Regions from separate parts of the Sphingomonas sp. UYP23 genome, predicted to be linked through region 1. Evidence: riboswitches for the same ligand, from Rfam matches in the RefSeq annotation. Region 1 holds a riboswitch; the other holds the start of a gene.
What was found. A riboswitch is a leader RNA that binds a small molecule or an ion and turns the genes downstream of it on or off. The one in region 1 is predicted to bind thiamine pyrophosphate.
Positions count from the first base shown of each region.

Region 2: another riboswitch for thiamine pyrophosphate. It lies ahead of ACVWYO_RS15740 (TonB-dependent receptor); the one in region 1 lies ahead of thiC (phosphomethylpyrimidine synthase ThiC).

Region 1 covers NZ_JBSSBX010000001.1:1,938,666-1,946,261, reverse strand. The annotation lists gene ACVWYO_RS09630 (ParB/RepB/Spo0J family partition protein) at 1-293, shown strand, start outside; gene thiC (phosphomethylpyrimidine synthase ThiC) at 340-2,256, opposite strand; TPP riboswitch at 2,297-2,407, opposite strand; gene ACVWYO_RS09620 (ferritin-like domain-containing protein) at 2,438-3,475, opposite strand; gene ACVWYO_RS09615 (ferritin-like domain-containing protein) at 3,518-4,543, opposite strand; gene ACVWYO_RS09610 (MipA/OmpV family protein) at 4,733-5,608, opposite strand; gene ACVWYO_RS09605 (DUF2141 domain-containing protein) at 5,680-6,117, opposite strand; gene ACVWYO_RS09600 (sterol desaturase family protein) at 6,041-6,838, opposite strand; gene crtY (lycopene beta-cyclase CrtY) at 6,955-7,596, shown strand, end outside.
Region 2 covers NZ_JBSSBX010000001.1:3,184,055-3,191,650, forward strand. The annotation lists gene ACVWYO_RS15715 (LysR substrate-binding domain-containing protein) at 1-148, opposite strand, end outside; gene ACVWYO_RS15720 (pirin family protein) at 274-972, shown strand; gene wrbA (NAD(P)H:quinone oxidoreductase) at 1,108-1,710, shown strand; gene ACVWYO_RS15730 (M15 family metallopeptidase) at 1,700-2,551, opposite strand; gene ACVWYO_RS15735 (RluA family pseudouridine synthase) at 2,597-3,289, shown strand; TPP riboswitch at 3,322-3,431, shown strand; gene ACVWYO_RS15740 (TonB-dependent receptor) at 3,462-5,771, shown strand; gene ACVWYO_RS15745 (phosphotransferase enzyme family protein) at 5,776-6,918, shown strand; gene pnuC (nicotinamide riboside transporter PnuC) at 6,918-7,475, shown strand.

The DNA of each region.
Region 1 (7,596 bases):
CGCTGATCGGTGCGCCGGACGTCGAGACGCTCGCGGATCAAGTTGTCGCACGCGGGCTTTCGGTACGCGATACCGAGCGCATGGCGCGAGCCGCCAAGCCGGCGCCGCGGGGCCAGCGCGACACCGAGGGTCGTGATCCCGATCTCGCAGCGCTCGAGCATCAGCTGGCCGACCTGCTAGGCCTGTCGGTGCGTGTGGCGCATAGCGCCAAGGGCGGTACGCTGACACTATCCTATTCGACGCTCGATCAGCTCGACATGGTCTGTCAGCGGCTGACCGGCGAACGAATCTAGCGAGGGGGCAACCGGCGGACGCGTTTGGCCTCCGCCGGTTCGCGGATTATTCCGCCGCGGGCAGATAGAGCTCGCTGCCCTGCGCCTTGAACGCAGCGCTCATCTCGGCCATCCCCGCCTCTGCCTGCGCACCACGCGCGAATGCCGCACGCTCGGCATCGGCCGCGTCGACCGGCGGCGTCGCCGCCAGAAAGCTTGCCGCGGACTGGTTCTGCTTGGCGGCGAAATCGCGCACTTCCTGCGTGATCTTCATCGAGCAGAATTTAGGACCGCACATCGAACAGAAATGCGCGGTCTTCGCGCCTTCGGCGGGCAGCGTTTCGTCGTGATAGAGCTCGGCCGTGTCGGGATCGAGCGACAGGTTGAACTGATCGCGCCAGCGGAATTCGAAGCGCGCGCGGCTGACCGCATCGTCACGCATCTTGGCGGCGGGATGACCCTTGGCGAGATCGGCAGCGTGCGCGGCGAGCTTGTAGGTCACCACGCCGACCTTGACGTCGTCCCGGTCTGGCAGCCCGAGATGCTCCTTCGGCGTGACGTAACAGAGCATCGCGGTGCCGTACCAACCGATCATCGCAGCACCGATACCGCTGGTGATATGGTCGTAGCCCGGTGCGATATCGGTGGTGAGCGGCCCCAAGGTGTAGAACGGCGCCTCTCCGCACACTTCGAGCTGCTTCTCCATATTTTCCTTGATCTTGTGCATCGGCACATGGCCGGGGCCTTCGATCATCACCTGGACGTCGCTTTTCCAGGCGCGGTGGGTGAGTTCGCCGAGCGTATAAAGCTCGCTGAACTGCGCTTCGTCGTTCGCATCGGCGATCGAGCCGGGGCGCAGACCGTCGCCGAGCGAGTATGCGATGTCATACGCCTTCATGATCTCGGTAATCTCGTCGAAGCGCTCGTAGAGGAAGCTCTCCTTGTGATGCGCGAGGCACCATTTCGCCATGATCGACCCGCCGCGCGAGACGACGCCGGTGACGCGTTTGGCGGTCATCGGGATGTAAGCGAGACGCACGCCGGCATGGATCGTGAAGTAATCGACGCCCTGCTCGGCCTGTTCGATGAGGGTATCGCGGAAGATGTCCCAGGTCAGATCCTCGGCAACGCCCCCGACCTTTTCGAGCGCCTGGTAGATCGGCACGGTGCCGATCGGAACGGGCGAATTGCGCAGGATCCATTCGCGCGTGTCGTGGATGTTGCGGCCCGTGGACAGGTCCATCACCGTGTCGGCACCCCAGCGGATCGACCAGACCATCTTGTCGACTTCGGCCGCGACGTTGCTCGCAACGGCGGAGTTGCCGATATTGGCGTTGATCTTGACCAGGAAGTTGCGGCCGATCGCCATCGGTTCGGATTCGGGATGGTTGATGTTGTTGGGGATGATCGCCCTGCCCCGTGCGATCTCGTCGCGGACGAATTCGGGGGTGACGTAATCGGGCATCGACGCGCCGAAGTCCTGGCCGTCGCGGATCAGCGCTTCCTTTGCCGCCGCGCGCCCGAGATTTTCGCGGATCGCAACATATTCCATCTCCGGCGTAATGATGCCGCGCCGCGCATAGTGCATCTGGCTGACATTAGCGCCTGCGCGTGCCCTTAGCGGACGCTTCACGACGTTTGGATATTGCGGCACCCCCGCCGAACGGTCCGGCCCGGTCAAGCCGTTGTCTTCCGGGCGAATTTCCCGCGCGGCGTAGTCCTCGACATCGCCGCGGGCGAGGATCCAGTCGCGCCGCAGCGTCGGCAAGCCGAGATTGATGTCGATCCGCGCCTTGGGGTCGGTATAGGGTCCCGACGTGTCGTAGACGCGCAGCGGCGGCTCACCACAGGACGGCTCGAGCACGATTTCGCGCATGGCGACACCCGGACCAGGAATCGCCGCCGATGGAACGTGGATCTTGCGCGAGCCCCGGATCGGGCCGGTGGTCACACCGATTTCAGTGCGTGCGAGAAGGTCGGCCATGCTCTTCGCTCCAATATCGCACGGAGCAAAGACGGTTTCCCGATGGACACCGCTCCCTCCCTACGCCCGTATTAACGGGATCAGGTTGATGCGGGTCGGGGGCTCGTGCCCCCCTCTCAGCCGCCGATCAGCAGCCCCCCGGGGAATGGCGTCAGTCTAGGCGCTCGCGCGCCGCGTGCAACTAGTTTGCTGCGCTGGTGCGGATGTTGCCGTTGAGGCCGTTGGGGAAGAAGCCCCCGCCGACCACGGCATTCTTGTTAAGATAGACGACATTGAGCACCTGGCCCGCGGTGCGGCCGTAGACGAGCCCGTTGGCATCGACGGGTACGAGGTTCGAGGTGACCGAATCCCCGGTAATGCCCTGATCGATGTCGCTCGTGCCATCGAGGCTGTCGCGCGCGTTGCTGATCAGGCCGGCATTGACGCGCAGGCTCGGGGTGGCGAGGCCCTTCGAATAGAGCACGGTGCGAATCAGGCCGGCATGATACGCCTCGGTCGCAAGGATGCCCGCAGCGGCATCGAGCAACAGCGTCGTGTTGATCGTTTGCGCAGCGCCCTTGTAAGCAGTCACGCCGACATCTTCGAAGATGAACGCGCCGAGCAGGAAATTCTCGTCGCTGGCATACGGGTCAAACGTGCCGTTGACGCTATCGACGACACCGTTGGTGGTCGCGATCCCCGCCGCGCGCGCAGCCGCCGAGAAAGCACCGTTGGCGCCCCCATCGATGTTGATCGAAGGCATGGCGACCGTCGCAGCGCCAAGCGCCGAGCGCAGAAAGGCGACGTGCGCGACTTCATCCGCGGCGATCTCGATCGCATATTGCTGGACGATCGGATCCGTGAAGCTGACCTTGCGGCCGCCCGTCACGGTGCCCTGGACGGTCTGGTTGCCATCGCCCTTCGCGATCAACACGTTGGGCAGGCCGGCGCCGGTGACGGCGTAGCTGTAGAATTGCGCTTCGAGATACTCGAGGTTGAGCGCGAAATTGAGCGTGTCCTGGTCCTGCAGCGTGCTGGTCGAGCTTGGGCTCGGAGTCGGCGTGCTGGTATCGGTCGCTGACGAATCAGTGCCGCTCGACGAGCCGCCGCAAGCCGACAACAGCGAAGCGCCGCCGACGGCGAGGGAGGCCACGCCCGCGCTGCGCAGGAAATTACGGCGTTCGGCGCGGCGGCGTTCGCCGGCGTCGAGAACCTGCAAGAGGATGTCGCTATCGATCACTGGGGGAACTCCCGTTCGGGCAAGCTTGAAGATGTGGACGGATCAGTTCGCGGCGCTGGTCACGATCGAGCCATTGAGCCCGTTCGGGAAGAAGCCGCCCTTCGCCACCGCCAGGCTATTGAGATAGACGATGTTGAGGACGTTGGCGGTGCTGCGGCCATAGGCGATGCCATCGAGCCCGGTCGGCACGATGTTCGATGCCGTCAGACCATTGAGCGCTGCGAGCTGGCTGTTCGCCACCACTGCCGAGGCGATGCCCTGATCGTCGTCCGACGTACCGTCGAGCTTGTCGCGCACGTCCGAGATCGCGCCGGCCGCGGTGCGCAGCGACGGCGTCGCCAGGCCCTTGCTGTAGAGCACGGTGCGGATGATCGAGGCGTGATAGGCCTCGGCGGCGAGGATGCCGGCGGCGGCATCGATATAGGTCTTGGTCGTCAGCAGCGACGCCGCGCCCTTATACGCCGTCACGCCGACATCTTCGAACAGGAAGGCGGCGAGCAGGAAGTTCTGGTCATTGGCGTAGGGATCGAAGGTGCCGTTGACATTGTCGACTGCGCCGCTCGCATTCGTCGCGAGACCGGCGGCGCGCGCGGCGACCGTAAAGGCGCTGGTTGCGGTGCTGCCGATGTCGATCGCGGGCTGCGCGACCGCGACGGTGCCGAGCTGGCTGCGCAGGAAAGCGACGTGCTGCGTTTCGTCGCCCGCGATCTCGCGCGCATATTGCGCGACGAGCGGGTCGCTGAAGCTGACCTGGCGACCACCGGTGACCGCCCCTTGCGTCGTCGTGCTGGCGCTTCCGGGGGTCAGCTGGCTGTTGGCCAGGCCCGTACCGAACACGGCGTAGGAATAGAATTGCGCCTCGAGATATTCGAGGTTGAGCGCGAAGTTGAGGATGTCGGTTTCCGCGGTCGCCTGAGCAGACGCGCTGGTGCCGACCGCGACGGCGGCGGCGCCGACCGCGGCAACCGCGCCAGCGCCGAGCGCGGTGCGGAAGAATTCACGGCGTTCGTTCCGACGATCGGTGTGGGCTTCGAGGCGCTCGATCAACTGGTCTTCGGTGTCGTTCATTGGGGCGAACCCTCTTGCTTGAAACGCTAGATTGCGCCGCTGGCGTGGCACCTCGCGCACGACGGCGCAAGGCCAGAATAGGTGACACGTCGGACAATAACGACGGCAGGCGGAAAAGACAAAATCCGCCGTGGGGCGGCCACGGGCGCTCCACGACGGATTCTGAATATCGGCTGAATCGAGAAGGGTTTAGAAGGTGTAAGCGAGACCGACCGCGCCGAGCCACTGGTTGGGCGAGCCCGCGATGCGCACGATCGGGCTGTAAGAGAAATCGCCCAGCGAGCGCGAATAGGTGCCGCCGGCAATGACCTTGACGCCGTGCAGCAGATTGCCGGTCAGCGAATAGGTTGCAAAGCCGCCAAGCGAATAGTTCTTCCAGCCCGAGCGCGCGGCATAGGTCGGCAGGCCGCTGGCCAGGCTCTGCGTCGGGGTGATGCTGAAATAGGTATCGGCATAGCCCTGCCCGACATGCTGTGCGGATGCGAGGATGCCCACCGCGGCCTTGCGGCTGAGCGGCGTCAGATAGGTAAAGCTCGGCTGCCAGATCCCGCTGTTATGCGCGCCGGTCACGCCTTTGCGATAGCTGACCGAGACCGACACCTTGTCGTAGGGGCTGGTGATGACGCCGGTCTTGCCGATCCCGACATAGCCACCGAGTTCGAGCGTAGTGCTGCGCTTGCCCAGCGCGCGGACGCGGACGTCGTCGATGTTCTTGAGGCTCGAGCGATCGAAATTGATCACGCCGACCGGGCCGAACTGCAGATCGATCGATTGGCCCGGGCGGTTCGGGATCAGATCGATACTCGCGCGGTTGCCGATCACCGAGAAGTTGAAGCCCTTGACCGAGCCGATCGCGGCGGGCGCGGGCACGAAGCGGTAATCGTTCGAGCCGTCATAATCGGGCAGATAGGCGCCGGCCACGGCGACCGTCACGGAATCCTTGTTGAAATCGGCGGCGATCTGATCGTTGTCGGCGGGCGCCGGGGGTGTGCTTTGCGCAAAGGCGGGGGCTGCACTCGCCAAAAGCAGTGCAGTGGCGGAAACGAGAAGACGACGATCGATCACGGGGCAGCTCCGAAAGCTAAGGATTTGGGGCCGTAACGCCCGCGCAACGCTTTGGGTCCGTATAGCAACGGTCAAAGCAAATAACGCATTCTGATCTGTTGCCGATCGGCATCACTCGTCAAGGTGAAACGGGCCGCGGCGAAGCGTGGCGGGCCAAAACTCACTGCGGGATTGCGCGAAAAACCAAACCCTTCGCGCGGAATACCGGCAAAGGTGTCGAGCTTGCGATTGTTGTTCTCGTCATGGATCACCGCGACGGCATAATCGCCATGCGCCAGCCCTTCGAAGCTGAGACTGGCGGCGGTCGCAGGGATCGAGCGTGTCACGGCCTGCGCATCGTCGATACAGGCGGGGAAATTGTCGGGATCGGCGGTCAGGCAGATCCGCACCGAACCCTTGTGCGACCGCAGATTGACGAGATCGACCGACAGCTCACTCGTCGCCACCGCGCCCGGCAGCGCCAGCAACACCGCCGCCCCCGCGCCGCTGACGCAGGCGAGCTTGCGCATGCGCTTTGACAAAATCGCCGACGCCCTTGTCGGTGCCGCAGAGCCGATCCCAGAAACGGAAATAGAGACCATAATTTCCTCGATAGAGATCGTGGTGGCGTTGGTGGTGGCTGGCCGTGATCAGCCATGCTCCCACTGGGCCCTTCCACATGAACCGGGGAAATACCTCCCACCCCATATGATTGGTAACCCCCATAACCGTCATGATCGCGAGGACCAAGCCGAGGCAGCCGATATTGATGGGAATAAGGAAGACCAGTAGCGGAATTATCACAGCGCCGGTGATCGCCTCGATCGGATGGAACGCCATCGCCGCCCAGGCGGTCGGCGGACGGCTTTCGTGGTGCACTGCATGAGCGAGTTTGAATACGCTCGGCTGGTGCATCCAGCGATGGGTCCAATAGAACCACGTATCGTGCGCAAACAGATAGAGCAGCACCGAAAGCGGGGCATACCATAACGGAAAGGCGTGGATGTCGGCATAGATCCGCGTCCAGCCGAGCGTCTTCCACCCCCAGGCGACGATCCCGGCGGGTACGCCATAGATCAGCGCCGAGGCGAGGCTCCACGCGACCTCGCGGCGCATTTGCGTCGACAGGCCGGTATAGAGGCCGGGATGCTTCGCGCGTGTTGCCGCCGCGAATGCCCCCGACACGATCAGGTAGCGCACGCCGACGATCAGCGACATGGCGAGCGCGGAAGCAAGGATCGCGAGAAGCATGCCCGCAGTCTAACCGAGAGCGGCGAGCAAGTCAGCGAGATTCGCCCCGCACCCGTAAGCCCCACGATCGACCCGATCCGTTTGCACGGCGCGGCATTTCGGCTATCGCCTTGGTCATGCCAGCGACCCTCTCCTGCGACATCGCCATCGTTGGTGGCGGGCTGGCCGGCGGGCTGATCGCGCTGGCGCTCGCCAAGCGACACCCCGGGCTCGATGTGCGGATCGTCGAGCGGTCGGATACCTTCGGCGGCAACCACCTCTGGTCGTTCTTCGCCAGCGACGTTCGCGACGCCGATCGCTGGATCGTCGCGCCGCTCGTCAGCTATAGTTGGCAAGGGTATGACATTGCCTTCCCGGCGCACGCCCGGACGCTCGACAGTGCCTATCATTCGATCGAATCCGCCCGGCTCGACGCAACGCTGCGCGCCGCGCTGCCGGCGCACGCGTTGATGACCGGGCGCAAGGTGCTTGCCGCAGGCCCGACCGCGGTGGTGTTCGCCGATGGCGATCGGCTCGAGGCGAAGGGCGTGATCGACACTCGCGGGCCCGGCGATCTGGGGCTGCTCGATCTGGGCTGGCAGAAATTTGTCGGGATCGAATTCGAGCTCGATGCGCCGCATGGCCTCACGCGTCCGATCGTGATGGACGCGACGGTCGATCAGATCGATGGCTATCGCTTCGTCTACACGCTGCCCTTCTCGCCGACCCGCCTGTTCGTCGAGGACACCTATTACAGCGACACCCCCGATCTGTACCGG
Region 2 (7,596 bases), 1.2 Mb from region 1:
GCGATTGCCCGAGATGTGCCTCGAGCCGCGTCACGGCTTTCGACACCGTCGCCTTCGATACGCCGATCGAATCGGCGGCGCCGCTGAACGAGCGATGTTCGACAACACTGGCGAAGATCGCCCAGGCTTCGAGATCGGGAAGACGCATTCGGTGGCAAGCTCCAAACAATGCGTTCTCTTATATGTCGAAACGATCGGTTTCCAGTGTTTCCATTTACCGCGCAATCCAAATGCCTATCTTGGTTTCAACGCAATTCCTTCGGGAGACCAACGATGATCGAGAAACGTTCGTTCGAAAGCCTCGGCCATGCCGAGCATGGCTGGCTCAATGCGCGCCACCATTTTTCCTTCGCCAATTACTACGAACCCGCCCGCATGGGCTGGGGCGCGATCCGCGTGTGGAATGACGACGAGATCGCCGCGAACAGCGGCTTTCCACCGCATCCGCACCGCGACATGGAAATCGTCACCTATGTCCGCAAGGGCGCGATCACGCACAAGGATTCGATGGGCAATGAAGGCCGCACCGGGGCGGGCGACGTCCAGGTGATGAGCGCCGGGACCGGCGTGCGCCATGCCGAGTACAATCTCGAATCGGAGCAGACGACGATCTTCCAGATCTGGATCGAGCCGAGCCGCAAGGGCGGATCGCCGAGCTGGGGCGCCAAGCCTTTCCCGAAGGACGATCGCTCAGGGCAGTTCGTGACGCTCGCGAGTGGCTTTGCCGAGGATACCGACGCACTGCCGATCCGTGCCGAGGCGCGCGTGCTGGCCGCGCTGGTGCGCGCTGGCGAGACGATAACGCATGAGGTTGGTCCCGGGCGGCATGCCTATCTGGTGCCGGCGACAGGATCGGTCGAGATTGACGGCCAGACCTTCAAGGCGCGCGATGGCGCCGCGATGGATGGCGGCCAGACCGTCACGATCACCGCGCTCGAAGACGCCGAACTGGTGCTGGTCGACAGTCAGTAATGTGAGCAATCCCCCTCCCGCTTGCGGGAGGGGTTAGGGGAGGGGCGTGCCGCAGGCACTAACCTCGCCCATTCAGACTTCCCTCCCCCAGCCCCTCCCGCAAGCGGGAGGGGCGCCAAGAAGAAGGATTTTTCCATGACCAAAGTTCTCGTGCTCTATTACTCGTCCTACGGCCATATCGAGCAGATGGCCGATGCCGTCGCCGAAGGCGCGCGCGCCGGTGGTGCCGAGGTCGACATCCGCCGCGTCGCCGAAACCGCGCCGCAAGCGGTGATCGAGGCCGCACATTTCAAGACCGATACCGCGCATGCCGTGATCGAGAGCCCCGATGCGCTTGCCGACTATGACGCGATCATCGTCGGCGCACCGACGCGCTTCGGACGGATGCCAAGCCAGATGGCGTCGTTCTGGGACACGACCGGTGGCCTGTGGTTCGGCGGCAAGCTGATTGGCAAGGTCGGCGGCGCCTTCACCTCGACCGCGAGCCAGCATGGCGGGCAGGAGACGACGCTCTTCTCGATCATCACCAACCTGATGCATCACGGCATGACGATCGTCGGCCTCGATTACGGCTTCAAGGGCATGACCGGCGTCCAGGAAGTGCTCGGCGGATCGCCGTATGGCGCGACGACGATCGCCGATGGTGACGGCAGCCGGCAGCCGCATGCCGAAGAGCTCGCCGCGGCGCGCTATCAGGGCAAGCGGATCGCCGAGACCGCCGCCAAGCTCACAGCCTGAACAACCTGCGCCTCCGTCGCTCGACCGGAGCGATGATCGGCGGAGGCAGCAGTTGCGGCAGTACGACCGGCGGCGGCACCGAGGGTGGCTTGAGCCAGATGTCCGACACGTCGGTCACCCGCGGGCTTGCCGGATAGGTCGCGCGCGCGCGGGCTACCGCCAGGCGAGCTCGCGCCGCACCCATCACGTTGACGTTGGCGCCGACCCAGCGCCAGTGCCACGGCTCCCACGTTACGCCCTGCGCATTGCCCATCGGAAACGACAGTTCGAAGCCGAACTCGGGCGCATGGCTGATCAACCAGCGCCCGGCCGCGGTCGTCGCCATGCACGTGTCGACATCGGCGCAGCCCGCCGACGGGCGAATTCCGAAATCGATCGCATAGCCCGTCGCGTGCTCGCTGAAACCCGGCGGCCCAACCGAGCGCGCGCGCATTGCCGGGTCGCCGCACCGGCCGGGACGGCCATTGTGGCAGAACACCGCGCGCTGATGCGCGATCGAGCGGAAGCAGGAAATACCGCGCAGCGTCGCGCCGACGCCGGGCGTCAGCGTGGCGGCGGTCAGCATGCGCGCGAGATCTGGCGCGGCGTCGCGGTGAACCATGCACGGCTGACCGAGCGCGAACCCGGGGGGCGCTGCGACCAATTCGGTCCGCGCGGTTTCGGGATACGGCAAGTGGCCAAGCATGCGCCCATCGGCCATCGCTGCGGGCAAGTCGCCGGCATAGACGCCGGGCGGAAGACTCGTCGGGGCCGGCGGGGAATTCGCGGTCTGTGCGAGCGTTGGCGGCGCAGCCCACAGCGCCAGCGCGATCCCCATCGCCCAAGTTCCGGTCCGTCGCACGGCGCGCCTCTGGCATGTCGGCGCTTGCGGTGGCAAGGGGGGGACATGCTAGCCAATCATGTTCTTTTTCTCGACGGCGAGGCGCTCGTCATCGACAAGCCCGCCGGTCTTCCGGTCGACCGTCCGCGCGATGGGTCGCTCAGCCTCGAAAACCATCTCGACGGGCTGACCTTCGCCTTCAAGCGCTGGCCGGTGCCGGTGCATCGGCTCGATCGCGATACGTCGGGCTGCCTCTTGCTGTCGCGCAATCCCAAGGCGCACGCCAGGCTGCAACAGGCCTTCGAGCAGGGGCTGGTGCGCAAGCGCTATCTTGCGGTCCTCGAGGGCGTGGTCGAGGGCGAAAGCGGGCTGATCGACCTGGCGCTCGCCAAGGTCAGCACGGCCGAGACGGGCTGGCGGATGGTCGGCGATCCGCTCGGCGCCAAGGGCAGCAAGGCGTCGCGCACCGCATGGCGCGTGCTGTCGATCAAGGACGGGCGCAGCTTCGTCGAGTTCATTCCCGAGACGGGCCGCACGCACCAGATCCGCGTCCATGCTGCCGAAGCGCTCGGCGCGGCGGTGGTCGGCGATCCGATCTATGGGAACGGCACCAAGGCGGCTGGCAGCGCGACGCTGCTCCATGCAGCGGAACTGACCGTGCCGCGCGCTGGCAAGGAACCGATCATTGCCAAGGCGCCGCTGCCCGAGCGCTTCATCGCGGCGGGGTTCACCGAGGCCGACGCGGCGGCGCAGGAATAGCGCTTTCCTCGCGTGACCTGACCGACTAAGCCCCGCGCTCCCCGGGGGGCCGCTGATGCGCGGCTGAGAGGTGGGCTGCAGCCCACGACCCGCTGAACCTGATCCGGTTGATACCGGCGTAGGGAGGGCTGGCGGCAGACTCCGTTATCCCTCCGTGTAGGAGTGACGACGGATGACGCGCAGGCTTTCCAGAATCGACGGTGGCTGTGTCGCGCGCGGGGCGCTCGCGCTCGCCATGCTGTCGGCCGCATTGGCCGCAGTGCCGGCGCTTGCCGAGGACAAGGACCAGCCTGGCGATATCGTCGTCACCGGCCATCCCGATCCCGAAGGGCTGCTGCCCGACCAGCACGCGCCGAAAGCGCAAAGCGCGATCTCGGCCGATTTCATCACCAAGCAGGCGCCGACGCTCAACGCGTTCCAGCTGGTCGGCCTGTTGCCCGGCGCCAACGTCTCGTCGAGCGACCCGTACGGCCTTTCGACCAGCTCGAGCCTGACGCTGCGCGGGCTCGGTCAGGACGAGATCGGGGTGCTGCTTGAGGGCGCGCCGCAGAACGACATCGGTTATTACTACGCCTATCCCGCGCAATTCGCCGATGCCGAGAACCTTAAGCAGATCACGCTCGCGCAAGGCGCGGTCGATATCGACTCGCCGACCGTCGGCGGGGCGGGGGGGCTGTTGTCGCTGACGCTCGACGATCCCAAGGCGAACCCGCAGGCGCTGGTCAATCTCTCGCTCGGGTCGTACGCCGCGCGGCGTGCCTTCGTGCGGGTCGATACCGGCACGATCGGACAGACCGGGCTCAAGGCGTTCCTGTCCTATTCGAACATCCGCGCCGACAATTGGCGCGGGGCGGGGTTTGATACGCGCCAGCATGTCGACGCCAAGCTCCTCAACGAATGGGGCAACGGCAACCGCGCGAGCCTTGCCGTGTCGTTCAACGACGCCAATTCCTCGACCTATCCCAGCCCGACGCTCGCCGACTGGAAGGCCGCGGGGCGCGGGTTCAATTACGATCGCGACTACAGCGCGGGAAACACCAATTACTGGCGGCTGTACCGCGCGCCGTTCCGCAACGTCTATGTCGCGGCGCCGCTCCATCTGGCGCTCAATGACCGGCTGACGCTCGACACGACGAGCTATCTCCAGTTCGGCTACGGCAATTCGCCCTATGGCACTGCGCTTGCCACCACCGGCAATTATCTCGGCACCGAGGCGCTGGGGCCGGTCGCGCTGCCCGGCGCGGTCGATGGCGAGGCGACCGTGCTCGGCAATTACACCGGCGAGCAGTTTCGCGGCGGCACCGTTGCCAAGCTCACGCTGGCCGCCGGGGCGCATCGGATCACCGCTGGCCTGTGGTTCGATTACGGCAAGGACCGCGTGCTGCAGACCTACGGCGCGGTGCGCGCGGATGGGCGTCCGGTCGACCCGTGGGGCTATCAGGAGAATGCGATCCGCACCGCCGATGGTCGCTTGCTCGCTTATGAGGATCAGCGCACCGTCACGGTAACCAAGGGCTTCTTCCTCGCCGACAGCATTACGCTGACGCCGCGGCTGAGCGTCGACGTCGGGTTTAAGGGCGTCGACCTGCTGCGCAACGGGCGCAACTATCTGCCCGGTCCGCAATCCGCGGTGCGTCGCGACAGCTTCGCGGCGCTCCCGCGCGCAGCGGTCCATTATCGGCTCGACGACCGGCAACAATTGTTCGCTAACATCACAACCAACTTCCGCGGGCCCAATGAGTTCACGCTCTACAACAGCTATGATGGCGGCGAGCTCAGCACGCAGGGAACCAACGCGCTCAAGACCGAATATTCGGTCTCGCAGGAGCTCGGCTATCGCTATATCGACCCAAGCCTGTCGGCGTCGGTGACCGCCTTCCATTACCATTTCCGCAATCGGCAGCTCGGCACGCTGGTCGATGTCGGCGGCGCGCAGGTCAATTCGACGCTCAATGCGGGCAGTCAGACCTCCTACGGCGTCGATGGCGAGATCGATTACCGCCCCGCCGCCGGCGTGAGCCTTTATGTCTCGGGCGAATATCTGCGCGCGCGGCTCGACAATGACCTGCAGGTCGGCGCGGATTTCCTGCCGACGCGTGGCAAGCATGCGGTGTCGAGCCCCACCTTCCAGGCAGGGCTCGGCGGGACCTATGACGACGGCCTCTTCTTCGGCAGCAGCGCGCTGAAATATGTCGCGCGGCAGTACGCCACCTTCGTCAATGACGAGAGCATTCCCGGCTATGCGACGCTCGATCTGTCGGTCGGCGTGCATCTGGCGGCGTGGCTCGACGGCAAGCGCACCGACCTGCGGCTCAATGCGATCAACGTGACCAATCCGCGCGTGCTGTCGGGCGTCGCGGCGGTCACCCCCAACGCGCAGGACACGATCGGGCGCGGCGCGAGCGTCATCGCCGGGGCGGCGCCGGCCTATTATGTCGGGAGCGGCGCGGCGCTGATCGCGACGCTGTCGCGCGTGTTCTGAGCGCATGGCCGCAAGCGCTCCGCATCTCGTGCACGGCATGGGCACCACGCTCGAGCCGCCGACCTGGCCCGCCATCACGCAGGCCGAAGCCGCGGCGGCACTCGCGCGTTTCCCTGCGGCCGGGCAGCTAGAGGCGCTCGAATGGCATTCTCCGCGGCCGTTCTCGGCGGCGGCGCGGGTGCGCACGACACGCGGCGTGTTCGTGCTCAAGCGACACCACCCGGCGGTGCGGACGCCTGCGGGGCTTACGGAGGAGCATGCCTTCATCGCGCATCTCGCGGCGGGCGGGGTGCCGGTGTCCGAGATCCTGCTGACCGACGAGGGGACAAGCGCGATAGCGGTCGGGGATTGGACCTATGAGCTCCATCGCCAGGGCGCGGGGCTCGACCTGTACCGCGAACGGCTTTCCTGGACGCCGTTTTTCTCCGTCTCGCACGCGCATGCGGCAGGCGCGTCGCTTGCCCGGCTGCACGCGGCCTCGCGCGGTTTCGCGGCGCCGGCGCGCGCGGTGCAGCCCTTGGTCGCGAGCTTCTCCATTCTTCCCAGCAACGACCCGGTGGCGGCGGCCGATGCGTATGTCGCCGCACGGCCGGCGCTTGCTGCCTTTCTCGAACCGCGCGACTGGCGGCCGGCGGTCGCGCGACTGTTCGCCGAGCTCGGCCAAGGTGTGTCGGACGCATTGGCGGTGCGCGAAGAGGTGTGGACGCATAACGACTGGCACCCTTCGAACGTCCTATGGAGCGCGGACGGGCAGGTGGAGACGGTGTTCGACTTCGGTCTCGCCGACCGCACCTGCGCGGTGCACGACCTCGCCACCGCGATCGAGCGCACCGCGATCGACTGGTTGGCGTTGGGGCAGGGGGCAGACGCGACGATCGGCCATCCCGAAACCGCGCAAGCGCTGCTCGCGGGCTACGCCACGGTCCGCCCGCTCGATCGCGGCGAGGTGGAGGTGGTGCTGCGCGTGCTCCCGCTCGTCCATCTCGAATTCGCGCTGTCCGAGATCGACTATTTCGCGGGCGTCGTCGGCGATGCCGCGCAGGCGAGCGTAGCGTGGGAGCAGTATCTGCTCGGCCACGCCGACTGGTTCCTCGCGCCACACGGACAAGCCTTCCTGCACGCGATCGAACGCGGGGTTCCCGGCTGATGTCCGCGCTCGAGATCGTCGCCGTCATCGTCAGTTTTCTGGGGATCTGGCTGACCGCCGCGCGGCGGATGCTGTGCTGGCCGATCAACCTGCTGGCCTGCGCGCTCTACTTCAAGCTGTTCCTCGACGTGCGGCTCTATGCCGACATGGTGCTGCAGGCGCTGTTCGGGATCGCCATCCTCTATGGCTGGATCATCTGGGCGCGCGGCAAAGAGGATAGCGGCGCGGTCGTGGTCGAGCCGCTCCGCGCGGTGCCGGCGGCACTCGCGCTGGCGGCGGGGGCGATTGGCGCGGTGACGATCGGGTGGGGCACCAGCCACTATACCGACGCGGCGCTTCCATGGATCGACGCCGCGCTGAGCAGCTTCAGCCTCGTCGCGCAATATTGGACCGCGCGCCGCCACCGCGCGAGCTGGCTGCTGTGGATTGCGGTCGACATCATTTATGTCGGCATGTTCGGGGTCAAGGGCCTGATGCTCACCGCGGGGCTCTATGCCGCGATGATCGTCCTCGCGGTCCTGGGGTATCGCCGCTGGCGCAGCGCGCAGCAGGTCTAGGCACCGCCCGACCACCGCTCTGGTACTTCTTGGTCAGCAACTGGTGCAAAGATACTAGGAACTGCACATCGACTGGGCTTTGTTGCAAAACTGATGGCGGGGATTCACGCAGGGAATCGAG